2 regions of the Cobetia sp. 4B genome follow, and region 2 is predicted to be linked to the other one. Evidence: predicted binding sites of a transcription regulator. Region 2 holds the regulator's gene; the other holds the start of a gene.
The links. Region 2 encodes PhoB, which activates phosphate uptake and scavenging genes when phosphate is short. Its sites were predicted from a motif close to TGTCATANNNNTGTCANA; they were not measured.
Positions count from the first base shown of each region.

Region 1 (7,602 bases), 1.9 Mb from region 2:
CAGACAGTGCTGGTATCCCTCTCACAGTTCATCGTGAAGGAGGCTCGCATGTTGGCCAGATTGAACAATCTCGAGGATTACGCCTGCCGCTTTCTACTCGCGGTCTTCGTACTCCTGCTGTTTTCCCAAGTGGTATTGCGTGTCGTGTTCGGTATCGGCATGGCATGGATGGAAGAGCTGGCACGCTACGCCTTCGTCTGGTTCGTCTTCCTGGGGGCTGCACACGCGGCTCACCTGAGTGCCCACAATCGGCTGCAGACCCATATCAATCTGCTGCCGCGCAAGGTGGCCAACGCCATCCTGCTGTTTGTCGACCTTATCTGGGCGCTCTTCAGCCTGATCATCGCCTACAAGAGCCTGGATCTGATCGGGCTTCTCACCGAGTTTCCCTATGAGTCCCCAGCGCTCGGCTGGTCGCTCGCCTATGTCTATTACATCTTCCCCGTGGCCTTCACCTTGATGGCCTTTCGCGTATTGCAGGTGCAGTTCCTCAAGCTGGTCAGAGGCATCGAGCCCGGCAACGTGGACGACGAGGAAGTGAAGCGCATCACGGAAGCGGCCCCGGATGCCGCCGATGACACCCGCACCGCCAAGATGGGAGGCTGATGCCATGGCCGCGACTATTCTGTTCTCTCTGTTCGGTGCACTGCTGTTTCTGGGCTCACCCATCGTCGTTGCCCTTGGGGTGGCGTCCATGGCGGTCTATGTCGTCAGTGGTGATGACATCACCTCGCTGGTGGAGCTGGCGTTCTCGGCGATCAACTCCTTCCCGCTGATGGCACTGCCATCCTTCATTCTGGCGGGCGCCCTGATGGGCGACGCCGGCATCGCGCGGCGTCTGATTCGTATCGCCGAAGAGCTGGCGGGCCCGGCCGCAGGTGGCCTGGGGGCGGCAGCGGTGATGGCCTGCATGTTCTTCGGCGCCATCTCCGGCTCGGGGCCGGCGACCACGGCGGCCGTGGGCATGCTGGTGATTCCGGCGATGATCGAACGTGGCTACGGCCGCAGCTATCCGGCGGCGATTACCGCCACCGCTGGCGGACTGGGCGTCGTGATTCCGCCCAGCATGCCGTTGGTCATCTACGGGGTGACCGCCAACGAGTCGATCTCGGCGCTGTTCATGGCGGGTGTCATCCCGGGCATCATGCTGGGGGCGGCCCTGATGATCGCCAACTACATCACCGCCAAGCGCAACGGCTATCAGGCCCAGGGCGAGCCGTACGACAAGGCGCGTGTCTTCAAGGTACTCAAGGAGGGCTTCTGGTCACTGATGGCACCGGTGGTCATCCTCGGCGGCATCTACAGCGGTCTTTTCACACCGACCGAAGCCGCCGTCGTCTCGATCTTCTATGCGCTGTTCGTCGGTGTCTTCATTCACAAGGAGTCCTCGCTGCTGGGCTTGAATGAAGCCTTCCAGAACACGACTTGGCTGACCGGTCGCGTGCTGATCATCATGTTCACCGCTACCGCCTTCGGTCGCATCCTGGTGGAGCATCACATTCCGGCCATGATCGCCCAGGGCATCCTCAACATCACCGACAGCCTGTGGCTGGTGTGGGTGCTGGTGATCGCCTTCCTGCTGATCGTCGGCATGTTCATCGAGATTCTGGCCACCATCATGATCGTCACGCCGGTGTTGCTGCCGGTCATGGTGGAGCTGGGCGTCGACCCGGTGCACTTCGGGATCGTGCTGGTGGTGAGTCTCGGGATCGGCTTCTCGACCCCGCCACTGGGCGAGAACATGTTCATCAGCTCCAGCATCGCCAACGTGTCCATCGAGAAAATCTCGGTGCGGGCGCTGCCGCTGGTCGGCACCATGGTGCTGATCGCCTTGCTGCTGGCCTTCGTGCCGCAGTTGACAATGTGGCTGCCGGACATGATGGGCTTCTAGCGGCCCAGCGGAGGGCAGTGGCTCGTCATCACTGTTTTCGTCAACACAGTGGCTCGTAAACACAACCCTTCGTGAACAGTGCCTCATGAAACAGTTTCTCGAGAGGATGCCGGCCACGTCGCCATCCTCTCGAGCCTTGATCTTCAGTGAGAGTTTTGTCGGAGAACGACCAATGAGAAGCTCGCATGACGCCTCGGGCGCAGAACATATCGTCGTGGGCGTGTTGGGCGGCATGGGGCCGGATGCCACGGTGGCCTTCATGCAGCAGGTGATCCAGGCCACACCGGCCGAGGACGACATCGATCATGTACACATGGTGGTCGACAACAATCCCAAGGTGCCGTCGCGCATCAAGGCTCTGCTGGAAGGGGGCGATGTCTCTCCGGGGCCTGCCATCGCGGAAATGGCCCAGCGACTGGAGCAGTCCGGGTGTGATTTTCTGGTCATGCCCTGCAACACGGCCCACTACTACTGGCAGGATGCGCAGGACGCCGTCTCGATTCCGGTGTGGCATATCGTCGAGCGCACCCTGGACTGGGTGGCGGCGCAGTGGCCGGGCGCACGTGTCGGCATGCTGTGTTCCCCGGCGCTGCGCAAGATTGGCCTTTACGAAGGCTTCATCGAGTCGCGTGGTCTGTCGCTGGCCTATCCCCAGGATGAGGACGCGATGCTGGAGGTGATCCGCAGCGTCAAGAAAGGCCAGGTGAGTGATGACGCCGTCGGGGGAGCCTTCCGTCAGGCCGCCGCTGACCTGGTGGCGCAGGAAGCCGATGTGCTGGTGCTGGCCTGCACCGAGCTCTCCATTATCAGCCATCTGCTCGATGACCGGCTGCCGATCGTGGATTCCGTCGAAGCGCTGGCCGTCAGCGTGGCACAGGCGGCCACTCAGTAAGCGTCGCCGTCACGCGCCGCCCATGCCACTGCCAGAGCGGCGTTGCTCGCGTTCCTGCAGGTAGCGGGCGGGTGTAGTGCCGAGCAGCTTCTTGAACATGCTGATGAAGGCGTTGACGGACTGATAGCCGACGTCTTCCGAGACGCGCTGCACGCTCATGCCTTCGGCCAGCAGGCGAATCGCCACCACCAGGTGCAGTTGCTGACGCCAGCGGCTGAAGCTCAGGCCGGTGTCACGCCGGATAAGCCGGGCGAGGGTGCGTTCGCTCATCGCCAGTTCGCTCGCCCACTCGGCCAGGGTGCGTCGGTCGTCCGGGGTCTTGATCAGGGCATCGCTGATGCGTGTCAGCCGCGGGTCTTCGGGCAAGGGCAGGTGCAGACGTTCGCTTGGCATGCAGGCCAGCTCTTCCAGCAGCACGCCGACCAGCCGCGCTGTCGGCCCCTGTTCAGGATATGGCTGGGGTAGCTCCGCCAGACGCAGCACCAGCTCACGCAGCAGGGGCGAGATCGACAGCGTGCAGCTGTGGCTTGGCATCTCGAGCGCACCGGGCTCGATGAACAGGTGGCAGACGCGGCCGCCACGGGTCAGATGATTGCTGTGGGGCAGGTTGCCGGGAATCCAGACCCCGCTGTGCGGCGGCACCATCCACAGACCTTCCGGTACGCGACTGGTCACCACGCCATGCAGGGCGATCACCAGCTGTCCCTTGCGATGCTGGTGGATCGGCACCTCCATCACCTGCTGGCCGGTCTCGACATGCAGGGCGCTGGCCGGAATCTCGTAGATGTCCGGGTCGTGCTCGCAGACGCTGCTGGAGAAGGGCACCTGATCGGGGCCGCGGGTGCTGACCCCGGGCGATGGCGGTAGAACGGGTGTGGTCACTGACATGGCGGCTCGCAGATTGTCTGATTTCAGTGATCTGATGTCATGATGGCTCAATTCTGCAGTGGGCGAGGGGATTAAGCTAGCCTCACTCTGTGTGCGGACTCATCTCTTGGGTGTCGTCCCGCCATTACCCCGTTTCACGATCGCTGCGAGCGCCTCATGACTGAACTCTGCCACTCGTCTCCTGTCCGGCGACTGAGCCATCCGGCCGTATTGATCGCCGGTATCCTGTTGATCGCCATGAACCTGCGTGCGCCCTTCACCAGTATCGCGCCACTGCTGGAGCGCCTGCAGGCGGCGCTGGGCTTCAATGCCACGGCGGCTGGCCTGTTGATGATTCTGCCGCTGCTGGCCTTCGTCGTCGTCTCGCCCTGGGTGCCGCGCCTCGCCAGAGGTCTCGGGCTTGAACGCAGTCTCTTCCTCGCCTTGGTGACGATCGCCGCGGGCATCGTGCTGCGGGTGCAGGGCAGCATGCTGGCCCTCTATCTGGGTATCGGCCTGATCGGGGCGGGCATTGCCGTGGGCAATGTGCTGCTGCCCAGTCTGGTCAAACGCAGCTTTGCGCAGCATGTCGCGCTGCTGACCTCCTGCTATGTGCTGACCATGGGCATCATGGCCGCCATCGCCTCGGCGCTGATGGTGCCTTTGGCACAGGGCAGCAGCGCTGGCTGGCAGTACGCGATGCTCATAGTGGTCGTTTTGCCATTGGTGACGATGGGGGTGTGGTGGCCGCAGTTGTCACGTCGCTCCCTGCCGGCGGCGGCGAAGGAAGCCGAGAAGGGTGCCGCGCGGCCGGTGCGTCAGGCAGCCGTGTGGCATTCGCCACTGGCCTGGCAGGTGACGCTCTTCATGGGCATCAATTCGCTGCTGTTCTATACCGTCAACAGCTGGCTGCCGAGCATGCTGGCGGACAATGGCTTCTCAGCCGAGAAGGCGGGCTCGTTGCATGGTCTACTCCAGCTGGCTTCGGCCTTGCCGGGATTGATTCTGGTGCCCCTGATGCCGCGCCTGAAGGATCAACGCCTGATCGCCTTCGCGACGCCCTGCATGTCGCTGGCGGGATTCATCGGGCTATGGCTGATGCCAAAGTGGGCACTGGTGTGGGTGCTGTTGCTGGGCGCGGGCTCCGGGGCCAGCTTCATTCTCGCCTTGTCATTCATGGGGCTGCGGGCGCGTGATGCCATGCAGTCGGCTTCACTGTCGAGCATGGCGCAGACGCTGGGCTATCTGCTCGCGGCCATGGGGCCGCCGCTGATCGGCGCGCTCTACGATATGCAGGGCAATTGGCAGCTGGCACTGATGGTCTGCGCCGTCCTCAGTGTGCTGATGGCAGGTGTCGGCTGGCTGGCGGGCAGAGACCGCCAGTTGCCTGAGGCGTCGGCATCTGAATAATGGAGCGCTGCCCCCAAGGGGCACTGGCACATCCCCCCATGACAAGGAAGTGAGAGATGGCGAATGCTTCATCGGCTAGCGAAGATCAACGGGCGTCTGACTCGCCAGCTGTTGCGCAGCACCCCGGACGTCGGCGCAAGCCGCCTTTGCGGGCAGCCATCCTTGGCCTGGCCAGTCTCGGAGGTATCTTCATGATCGTTCAGCCAGCCAATGCCGCGACGCTGTCACTGCGCGTGATCGAGACCACCGACATCCACGCCAACGTGATGGATTACGACTATTACAAGGACCGGCCCAGCGTGCGCATCGGCCTGGTACGCGCGGCAGGTCTGATCAAGCAGGCGCGTGCCGAGGTAGCCAACAGCGTGCTGCTGGACAATGGCGACCTCATCCAGGGCAGCCCGATGGGCGATTACATGGCGGCAGAAGGTCTCGAGGAGGGTGATGTCTTCCCGGCCTACAAGGTCATGAATCAGCTGGATTACGATGTCGGCAATATCGGCAATCATGAATTCAATTACGGGCTCGAGTATCTCGAACGGGCGCTGTCCGGCGCGCAGTTCCCCTATGTGAACGCCAACCTGCTGGACGCCACGACAGGCGAGCCGTACTTCACGCCCTACCAGATCACCGCCCATGCCTTCACCGACAGTGAGGGCAACGCTCAGACATTGAAGATCGGCTATATCGGCTTCGCACCGCCGCAGGTGATGACCTGGGACCGCAAGCACCTCCAGGGCCGCCTGACGGCCGAGGGCATCACCGAGAGCGCCAGGCGCTGGGTGCCCGAGATGCGCCGGGCGGGCGCGGATGTGGTGATCGCCATCCCGCACTCCGGCATCTCGACCGACCCCTACCGGGTGATGGCCGAGAATTCGGTGTATTACCTCTCGCAGGTCGAGGGCATCGATGGCATCGCCTTCGGGCATGCCCATGCCGTCTTCCCCAGCGAGGAATTCGCCGAGGTACCGGGGGCCGATATCGCCAGGGGCACCCTCAATGGCGTGCCGGCGATGATGCCGGGGCACTGGGGCAGCCATGTGGGCGTGATGGATCTCGAACTGAGCAATGCCTCGGGCCAGTGGCGGGTAGTGAGCGGCCAGACAGAAGCCCGCCCGATTCAGGTAGGGGGCGAGGCGCAAGTGGCGGAAGATGCCGAACTGGCGGCGCTGGTCGATCATGAGCACGACGCCACGCGCGAGTACGTCAATCGCAGCATCGGACGCGCCAGTGCGGCGATGAAGAGCTATCTGGCGCTGGTGCAGGACGACCCGACGATCCAGATCGTCAATCGCGCCCAGGCCGATTACGTCAAACGCTTCGTCGAAGGCGACCCGGACCTGGAAGGCTTGCCGATTCTCTCGGCAGCCGCGCCGTTCAAGGTCGGCGGCCGTCACAATGATCCGACCCAGTTCACCGAGATGGAGGCGGGCGAGCTGAGCTTCCGCAATGCCGCCGATCTCTATCTCTATCCGAATACGCTGGTGGCGCTCAAGGTCACCGGCAGGGAAGTGCGGGAATGGCTCGAGTGCAGCGCCGGCCAGTTCCATCGCATTGATCCGGATCTCGCCACGCCCCAGCCCTTGATCAACTGGGAAGGTTTCCGCAGCTACAACTTCGACGTGATCGATGGCGTCGAGTACCGGGTGGATGTCACGCAGCCGGCGCGTTACGACGGCAATTGCGCGCTGATCGACGCCGATGCCCACCGTATCCAGGGACTCGCCTACCAGGGCGAGCCGGTCAAGGACGACGAGGTCTTCCTGCTCGCGACCAACAACTATCGCGCCTACGGCGAGGACTTCCCCGGCACCGGAGAGTCGCATATCGCTTTCGCGTCACCGGATGAAAATCGCAGCATTCTGGCCCAGTACATCTCGCGCCAGACGCAGCAGCAGGGCGCGGTGGACCCCGCGGCGGATCACAACTGGCGGCTGGCCGCGATCGACACCGATACCCCGCTGGACATTCGCTTCACCACCGCCCCCGGCGAGGATGCGCAGCAGTTCATTGATGCCCAGGCGGTCTACCCGATGACGTTGGTGGATCAGGACGAGATGGGCTTTGCCCGTTATCGCGTCGGGCTGGACCGGATGGAATAGCCAAGGCAGCACATTGTCGAGCACGTCGTTCCTGGCCTGGATTCAGGTGGGAAAAAACGCCAGTCAGCAATTGCTGACTGGCGTTTTTTTGTCACTTGGCGCTACCCGCTATCTGTTTCATTATTCGCTTTTGCCTCAGGTTCTTTTGCGCAGTCCCATTGCGGGTCAGCGCCAAGGTGCGTGCAAGGCGATGCTCAGCAGCACGCGTTTGCCGCGCTCGATGCGGCTGACGCTGTGTTCGTGAAGGTCGGGGCGAAACAGCACCACGCGGTCCGCGAGGCGAAAGAGGCTGCCATCGGTCTCGAAGACACCGCCCCGGCGGGGCTTCTTGAGCACGATATTGAGCTTGTAGTAGCTGCCGCTGCCCATCGGGTCGTTGTGGCGCATCACGCTGTGGCCTTCGGGGTAGGTCACCAGGTTGATGGTCAGGCGACGAAGAT
Region 1 is NZ_CP059843.1:1,843,188-1,850,789, forward strand. Features, by position in the region: gene H2O77_RS07880 (TRAP transporter small permease) at 49-606, shown strand; gene H2O77_RS07885 (TRAP transporter large permease) at 611-1,891, shown strand; gene H2O77_RS07890 (amino acid racemase) at 2,064-2,783, shown strand; gene H2O77_RS07895 (helix-turn-helix transcriptional regulator) at 2,793-3,671, opposite strand; gene H2O77_RS07900 (MFS transporter) at 3,828-5,060, shown strand; gene H2O77_RS07905 (bifunctional 2',3'-cyclic-nucleotide 2'-phosphodiesterase/3'-nucleotidase) at 5,252-7,162, shown strand; gene H2O77_RS07910 (hypothetical protein) at 7,328-7,602, opposite strand, start outside.
Region 1: the regulator PhoB is predicted to act here: its motif matches at 5,098-5,115, upstream of H2O77_RS07905 (bifunctional 2',3'-cyclic-nucleotide 2'-phosphodiesterase/3'-nucleotidase).

Region 2 (7,602 bases):
TACAAGGGAGCCACCGAATGAGGCGTGACTCTGAACAGCCCAAGCCCCAGTTGTTTCTTCAGGAGACGCCTGCGCGGCCGGCTGAGGACATCTGCCTGGAAACCCGCCACCTGAGCCTCGATTATCAGGCACGTGTCGGCAAGGAGAACCAGACGCGCCGCGCACTGGAGGATGTCAGCCTGCAGATCGCACGCAAGCGCGTGACGGCCTTCATCGGGCCTTCCGGCTGCGGCAAGTCGAGCCTGTTGCGTACCTTCAATCGCATGACCGATCTCGACGAACAGTCACGTCTTTCCGGCAAGGTACTGCTCGAGGGCGAGGACATTCATGCGCGCGGCGTGGACGTGCCGATGCTGCGCCGCCGGATCGGCATGGTCTTCCAGACGCCCAATCCCTTTCCGATGTCGGTCTACGAGAACGTGGCCTTCGGGCTGCGGCTGGTCGGCGAGAATGACAAGCGCCACCTCGATGACAAGGTCGAATCCTGTCTGCGCTCCGCGGCGCTGTGGGAAGAAGTGAAGGACCGCCTGCACGACAGCGCGCTGGGGCTCTCGGGTGGCCAGCAACAGCGGCTGGTGATCGCGCGGACGCTGGCGGTCGAGCCGGAGGTGCTGCTGCTGGATGAACCGGCCTCGGCGCTGGACCCCATCTCGACGCTCAAGATCGAGGAGCTGATCCGTTCGCTGCGCTCGCGCCTGACGCTGATCATCGTCACGCACAACATGCAGCAGGCCGCGCGGGTGTCAGACGATACCGCCTTCCTGCATGAGGGCCGCCTGGTGGAATTCGCCCCGACCGATCAGCTGTTCACCAACCCGCGGCGCCGCCAGACGGAAGACTACATCACGGGGCGTTTCGGTTAGCGCGCTCATGCGCGAACGTGCAGCCGGGTAGCCCTTTCGCCCTGATATTGCTGACGATGGCGGCCAGATAGCGCCTTTGCGCCATGGGTGAAACATAACTGCAATCAAGTGTCGGCATGCTGAGGGGGAGCCCGCTGTGTCAGTCAGTAGTGGGCCATACTTGTCACGTCATTCATGTCACGCCCCCTGACTCGGTGGGCGACTTTCCGGGAGAGGGAAATGGATATCACCAGCGATTCGCACGGCAAGCATATCTCAGAGCAGTTCAATCACGAGCTGGATGCACTGAAGACACACCTGCTGGCCATGGGCGGACTGGTAGAGAAGCAGCTGCAGGATGCCGTCACGGCATTGCTGGAAGGCGACAGTGAAACCGCCACGCGGGTGCGCGACAACGACAAGGCTGTCAACGACATGCAGCTCAAGATCGATGACGAGTGCACCCGGGTGCTGGCCCGCCGTCAGCCGGCGGCCTCCGACCTGCGCCTGGTGCTGGCCGTCATCCGCGCCACCTCCGATCTCGAGCGTATCGGTGATGAATCGAGCAAGATCGCCCGCAACGCCATCTCGCTGGTCGAGAACGGCCAGAGCCCGCGCGGCATGGTCGAGGTGCGTCATCTCAGTCAGCACGTGCGCAGCATGGTGCGTGACTCCCTGACGGCCTTCGCGCGCTTCGATACCGACCTTGCCCTCAAGGTGCTGCGTGAAGACGCCTCGGTGGATCTGGAATATCAGAGCGCGATGCGCTCGCTGATGACTTTCATGATGGAAGATGCGCGTCAGATCACGCCGGTGCTCAACGTGATGTGGATTCTGCGTGCGCTGGAGCGCATCGGTGACCACGCCGACAACCTGGCCGAGTACGTCATCTTCCTGGTCAAGGGCGTGGATGTGCGTCACACCGATACCCATGACCTGAAGCCGCAGGACCTGGACAAGAAGTGAGCTGACGCGCTTCCCTGCCCCTGTGTAGCGTCTTTCGCCCCGCTCCTGCTTACCGGCAGGTCGCGGGGCGATTGCGTCGTGGGAGCGCGAGCGGTGTCAGGCGGCCGACAGCTGCGCCGCGCAGGCGGGAGTGCTAGGGTGTGGCTCCGGCCAGCCCGCTGGCTGGCCGGTTCTTTTGAGATGACGAGGACGTCGCATGATTGATGCCGTATCGGCGCTGGTCCGCGGGACCCGCATGGTCTATACCCCCGGGCTGCGCCGCTTCGTATTCGTACCGCTGGCGATCAACCTGGTGCTCTACAGCATCACGCTGTGGGTGTTGTTCAACCAGTTCGGTGGCTGGATCGATTACTGGATGCTCAAGGTTCCGGCGTGGCTGGACTGGCTCAGCTGGTTGATCTGGCCGGTGCTGGTGGTGAGTCTGTTGCTGGTGGTGTTCTTCACCTTCAGCCTGGTGACCAACCTGATCGCCGCGCCCTTCTACGGCATTCTGGCCGAGAAGGTCGAGCATCGTCTGGATGGCACCCTGATCGACGATGATCGTGGCCTGATGAAGATCGGCGTCGACTCGCTGGGGCGTGAAATGGCCAAGCTGGGCTACTTCATCCCGCGCATGATCGCGCTGTTCATCATCGGCTTCATCCCGGGCCTGAACCTGCTCTCGCCGCTGTTGTGGGGACTGTTCTCGGCCTGGAGCATGTCGATCCAGTACCTCGACTACCCGATGGACAACCATCAGGTCAGCTTCGGTGACATGAAGCAGCGCCTCAAGGCGCGCTGGTGGCCCTCACTGACCTTCGGCGCCGCGGTGTTCGTCATGACGCTGGTGCCGCTGGCCAATCTGCTGTTCATCCCGGGCGCCGTCGCCGGGGCGGTACTGATGTGGCAGAGCCACTACCGTCAGTTGCCGGCACCGCGTCGTTGAGACAGCCTGTCGCAGAGCTGGCTTGTCGCTGAACTGATTCGTCGCTAAGTTGGCACGTCGCTGAAATAGCCGCAGCGTCGTCTGATTGACCAAACGAAACGCCCCGCAGACGCCTCCTTTCGAGGTGGCTGCGGGGCGTTCTGCGTTGGGCTGGCGTCCGGGTCAGATCATCACGGAATCAGCCCATCACTGGGCTAGCGCACTGCTGGCCTGGGGAGCGCTCGCCTGACAGGCACGCTCGTCGGGGAAGTGACAGCGGAAGCGCGCGCCCTCGCCGGGGTGGCTGTCGATCTCCAGATGGCCCTGATGGCGAATCAGCACATGCTTGACGATGGCAAGCCCGAGGCCGGTGCCTCCCGTGGCGGTGCTGCGGCCCTTGTCGATGCGGTAGAAGCGCTCGGTCAGGCGCGGCAGGTGGACCGGGTCGATGCCGTCCCCGTCATCTTCCACCTCGACCAGCAGGCCCTGGTCATCCGCCTTCCAGCGCAGGGTGATGTGACAGTCTTCGGGGGTGTAGCGCACCGCATTGAAGACCAGATTCGAGATCGCGCTGCGCAGCTCCTGCTCCTCACCGCGCAGAGACAGGCAGGCATCGGCCTCGATGGAGAAGGTGTGGCGCCCCTGGGACAGGCCTTCGGCGTCGTCGCGGATATGGCCGAGCAGGGCGCTCATGTCGATGCAGCGACCATTGTCGGACAGCTCGTCGGTTTCCAGGCGTGACAGGGTCAGCAGGTCCTCGACCAGGTGCTGCATGCGGTCGGTCTGGCTCTGCATCTGGCCCAGTCCACGCTGCCAGCGCGGTGGCAGGTCATCGGCGTAATCGGAGTAGGTCTCGAGATAGCCGGCCAGTACCGTCAGCGGCGTGCGCAGCTCATGGGAGACATTGGCCACGAAGTCGCGGCGCATCTCTTCAAGACGATAGAGGCGGGTGACGTCACGCAGCATGACCAGACGCTCGTTGTCACCGAACAGGGTGATGGAGATCTGCAGCGTCAGGTTGTCAGACAGCGGCGACTGGAGTGTCAGCGGCTCGCGGTAGGCCAGCCGATTGAAGTAGTCGATGAAGACGGGGTCACGCAGATAGTTGGTGATGTGCTGGCCACGGTCGTGGCTGGCCTTGAGACCGACCAGCTGCTCGGCAGCGCTGTTCCACCATTCCATGTCACCGTGGTTGTCCAGCATCACCAGGCCGTCGCGCATGGCCTCGGAGGATTCCTGGATACGGTTGAGGATGCTGCGCAGTCGCTCCTGAGCCTGACGCTGGCCCTTCTGGTAGCGGTAGAGACGATCGAGCAGGTCTCCCCAGACGCCATCGCCGGGAGGCGGCTCTTCATGGGGATTGGTGATCAGCCAGGTGTAGAGGCTCTTCAAGTGCTTGAGATGGACGAACAGATACAGCGAAAGGCCCAGCGCCAGGCCCCAGCCCAGATGGCCCAGCAGGCCACCGATCAGGCCGAAGCCACCGGCAAGGTAGCCGAGGCGCCATAGCTCGTTGGTCCAATAGCGCATGAATCCCTCAGGCCTGAGCGCTGAAGCGGTAACCGGTGCCGCGGACGGTCTGGATCAGATGCTGATGGCCTGTGCCCAGCGCCTTGCGCAGGCGACGGATGTGCACGTCCACGGTGCGCTCCTCGACATAGACGTTGCCGCCCCATACCTGGTCGAGCAGCTGGCTGCGCGTGTAGGCACGCTCCTGATGCGTCATGAAGAACTGCAGCAGGCGATATTCGGTCGGGCCGACATCCAGCGAGTTGCCGTGGGCGGTGACGCGGTGGCTGGCCGGGTCGAGCATCAGGCCCTCGACTTCCACCGCCTCCTCGACTCCCTTGGGAGTGGTGCGACGCAGCACGGCCTTGAGACGGGCGACCAGCTCGCGCGGCGAGAAGGGCTTGGTGATGTAGTCGTCGGCCCCGGCTTCCAGGCCTTGAATCTTGTTGTCTTCCTCGCCCTTGGCGGTCAACAGGATGATCGGCAGCTCCGAGGTGGTCTCGTCACGCTTGAGGCGCCGCGCGAGCTCCAGGCCACTGGTGCCCGGCATCATCCAGTCCAGCAACAGCAGATCGGGCTTTTCATCGACGACAATGGCGTGGGCGTCCTGGGCATTGTCTGCCTCCAGCACGCGGTAATCCGCCATTTCGAGGGCAACGGCGATCATCTCGCGAATCGAGGATTCATCGTCGACAATCAGTACGGTCTTGGAGCTCATCGCTAGATCCCATGCAGCAGTCGGCGCACGCGCCAGAATGACAAGTCGATGACGATTACAACCCGCTTATATGACAACGAGATGACAACTGCCAGCATGGCAGCTTGCACGCAAGCCTGCCAGCCGCCTTGGAGGCGCGGCAGGCAGGCATGAACCGTGGGCTGGGGAGCAACAGAGGGCAGAGGTCGCTTTAAATTAAATAATACTAATGTTTATGCAGGAGTCAGCTCATCGGCCAGGTCGCCAGGGCGATACCGGCGAAGATCAGCAGACCTGTCCAATGATTGTTGAGGAAGGCCTGGAAGCAGGGCGCACGCTCACGCTCACGGATCAGACGTTGCTGCCAGACGAAGGTGACGGCGGCGGCGGCCAGCCCCAGCCAGTAGAAGATGCCCAGCGCCAGCTGCAGGCCGATGCCGATCAGCACCGCCAGCATGCCCAGCTGCAACAGGCCGATCATCAGCTTGTCGGCACGCCCGAACAGCACGGCGGTGGACTTGATGCCCACCTTGAGGTCGTCGTTGCGATCGACCATCGCGTAGGCGGTGTCGTAGGCCACCGTCCACATCAGATTGGCCGCGAACAGCCACCAGCCGTAGGTCGGTACCTCCTCCAGCGTCGCGGCGAACGCCATCGGAATCGCCCAGCCGAAGGCGGCGCCCAGCACCACCTGGGGCAGATGATGGAAGCGCTTCATGAACGGATAGCTGGCCGCCAGCAGCACGGCGACGATCGACAGCAGCACCGTGGTCAGGTTGGTGAAGCACACCAGCACGAAGGCGGCCGCGACCAGCCCCCCGAACAGCGTCAGCGCCTCGCGCTCCGAAATGCGACCCGAGGTCAGCGGCCGGTCTCGCGTGCGCTCGACATGCTTGTCCCAATGGCGGTCGGCGTAGTCGTTGATGACGCAGCCGGCGGCGCGCATCAGATAGACCCCGGCGATGAAGATCAGCAGGGTCGTGCGCTCGGGAATGCCATCTGCCGCCAGCCACAGTGCCCACAGGGTCGGCCACATCAGCAGCCAGGTGCCGATGGGGCGGTCCAGCCGTGTCAGGGCGAGGTAGTCGGCCAGTCTGGAAGGACGCGAAGCGGCGGAAGTGGATGACGCGGTCATCGGGACTCCTGGGCGGGTGGTAGTGGGCAAGGGAAGAGAGAAACGAGGCCAGTCGGGCGCAAGGCTCAGGCCAGCTGCAGCGCGTGCTGGAAGGCCGGCGTGAAGCCCTCCTGCACCAGCACCTTGAAGCGACCATGCGAGAACATCGAGCGGCGCATCCACAGGCTGGTGGTGCGGGCCAGCGGCCTGGGGCTCGAAAGCACCAGCGGGGCGCGGCTGACATCGATGGCGCTGCGGGTCAGGTCGGGCTGGCGAAACAGCCAATGGCCCAGCGAGCGCTCGCCCAGCGTCGAGAGGCGATGACCGTGAGCCAGGTCCAGCGCCGCCAGCGAGCGTGCGATCACCCATGGCGTATCGCCATGACAGAGCGCCACTTCGCGTCGCCAGACATGCCGGCGTGGGCCGATGCCCAGCAGGCGTGCCTCATCCAGCCGCGCGGGGCCGGTGTCCTGCAGCAGCAGGCGCACGCGCAGGCCCTGAATGGGCTGGCCATCGCGTTCATCCTGCTGCTTCATGGCGCTGGCAAGACGCTGGGTCAGCGAGTCCGACGAGGAGAGCCACGCCCACCAGCCGGCCGGCATGACACCTTGCAGTGCGGCAGCCGGCTGCCAATGACGGCGCACCGCCGCCGAAGCAGCGGGCATGACGCGCGTGGGCAAAGGCCAGCGAGGCGCAGGCTGGCATAGGGGCTCGGCTGACGAATGAGGCGCCTCACAGGTGGAGGTCTGTGGCGTGAGCGCTGCGCGATGAGGCTCGCCTGCTGGGCATCGGACCACGGTGAATTCCCTGTCAGGATGACGAAATGGCGAGTCTAGCATGGCCGGGCGGCAAGGCCTCCCGCTCAGGCATGCCTGCACTGCTGGCGGGCTGGTATGCTGGGCGCATTCATCGGCGTTCATGACGGACGCTGCTGGCGCTCTTTCATCAGCGCTTCCTTCGGATCGATCTCAGGAGATGGTGCCATGCACGACCCTCGCACCCTTGTCATCATTGGTACCGGCATGGCGGGCATTGGTCTGGCGCGCGCGCTGCGTGCGCGTGACAAGGACAGCCGGCTGATCCTCATCAGCCAGGACAGCGGCCACGATTACGCCAAGCCGATGCTGTCCACCGCCTTCGCCAAGAAGATGTCGGCCACCGACCTGTCGCGTCAGGCGCCGGTGGCGCTGGTGGACGAGCTGAATGCCGAGCTGCGTACCCATCAACGCGTCACTGCCATCGACGGTGATGCCCGCCAGCTATGGCTGGGCGAGGAGTGTCTGGCCTATGACGAGCTGGTGCTGGCACTCGGCGCCGCGCCGCGTCGTCCCTTCCCCGTCGCCGCGGAAGTGGCCTCACGCGTGCAGAGCATCAATGACCTCGACGACTATGCGGCCTTCTGCGCGACGTTGTCGAAGGCCCGCGAGCGCGGGGAAGACGGGCACGTGGTGATTGTCGGTGCCGGACTGGTCGGCTGTGAATACGCCAATGATCTGACGGCGGCCGGCCACCGCGTCACGCTGGTCGCGCCGGAGGAAACTCCGCTGGATGGACTGCTGCCGCAAGCACT
Region 2 is NZ_CP059843.1:4,245,162-4,252,763, reverse strand. Features, by position in the region: gene pstA (phosphate ABC transporter permease PstA) at 1-21, shown strand, start outside; gene pstB (phosphate ABC transporter ATP-binding protein PstB) at 18-863, shown strand; gene phoU (phosphate signaling complex protein PhoU) at 1,083-1,808, shown strand; gene cysZ (sulfate transporter CysZ) at 2,005-2,733, shown strand; gene phoR (phosphate regulon sensor histidine kinase PhoR) at 2,920-4,242, opposite strand; gene phoB (phosphate regulon transcriptional regulator PhoB) at 4,250-4,939, opposite strand; gene ubiA (4-hydroxybenzoate octaprenyltransferase) at 5,163-6,053, opposite strand; gene H2O77_RS17460 (chorismate lyase) at 6,119-6,697, opposite strand; gene H2O77_RS17455 (FAD-dependent oxidoreductase) at 7,016-7,602, shown strand, end outside.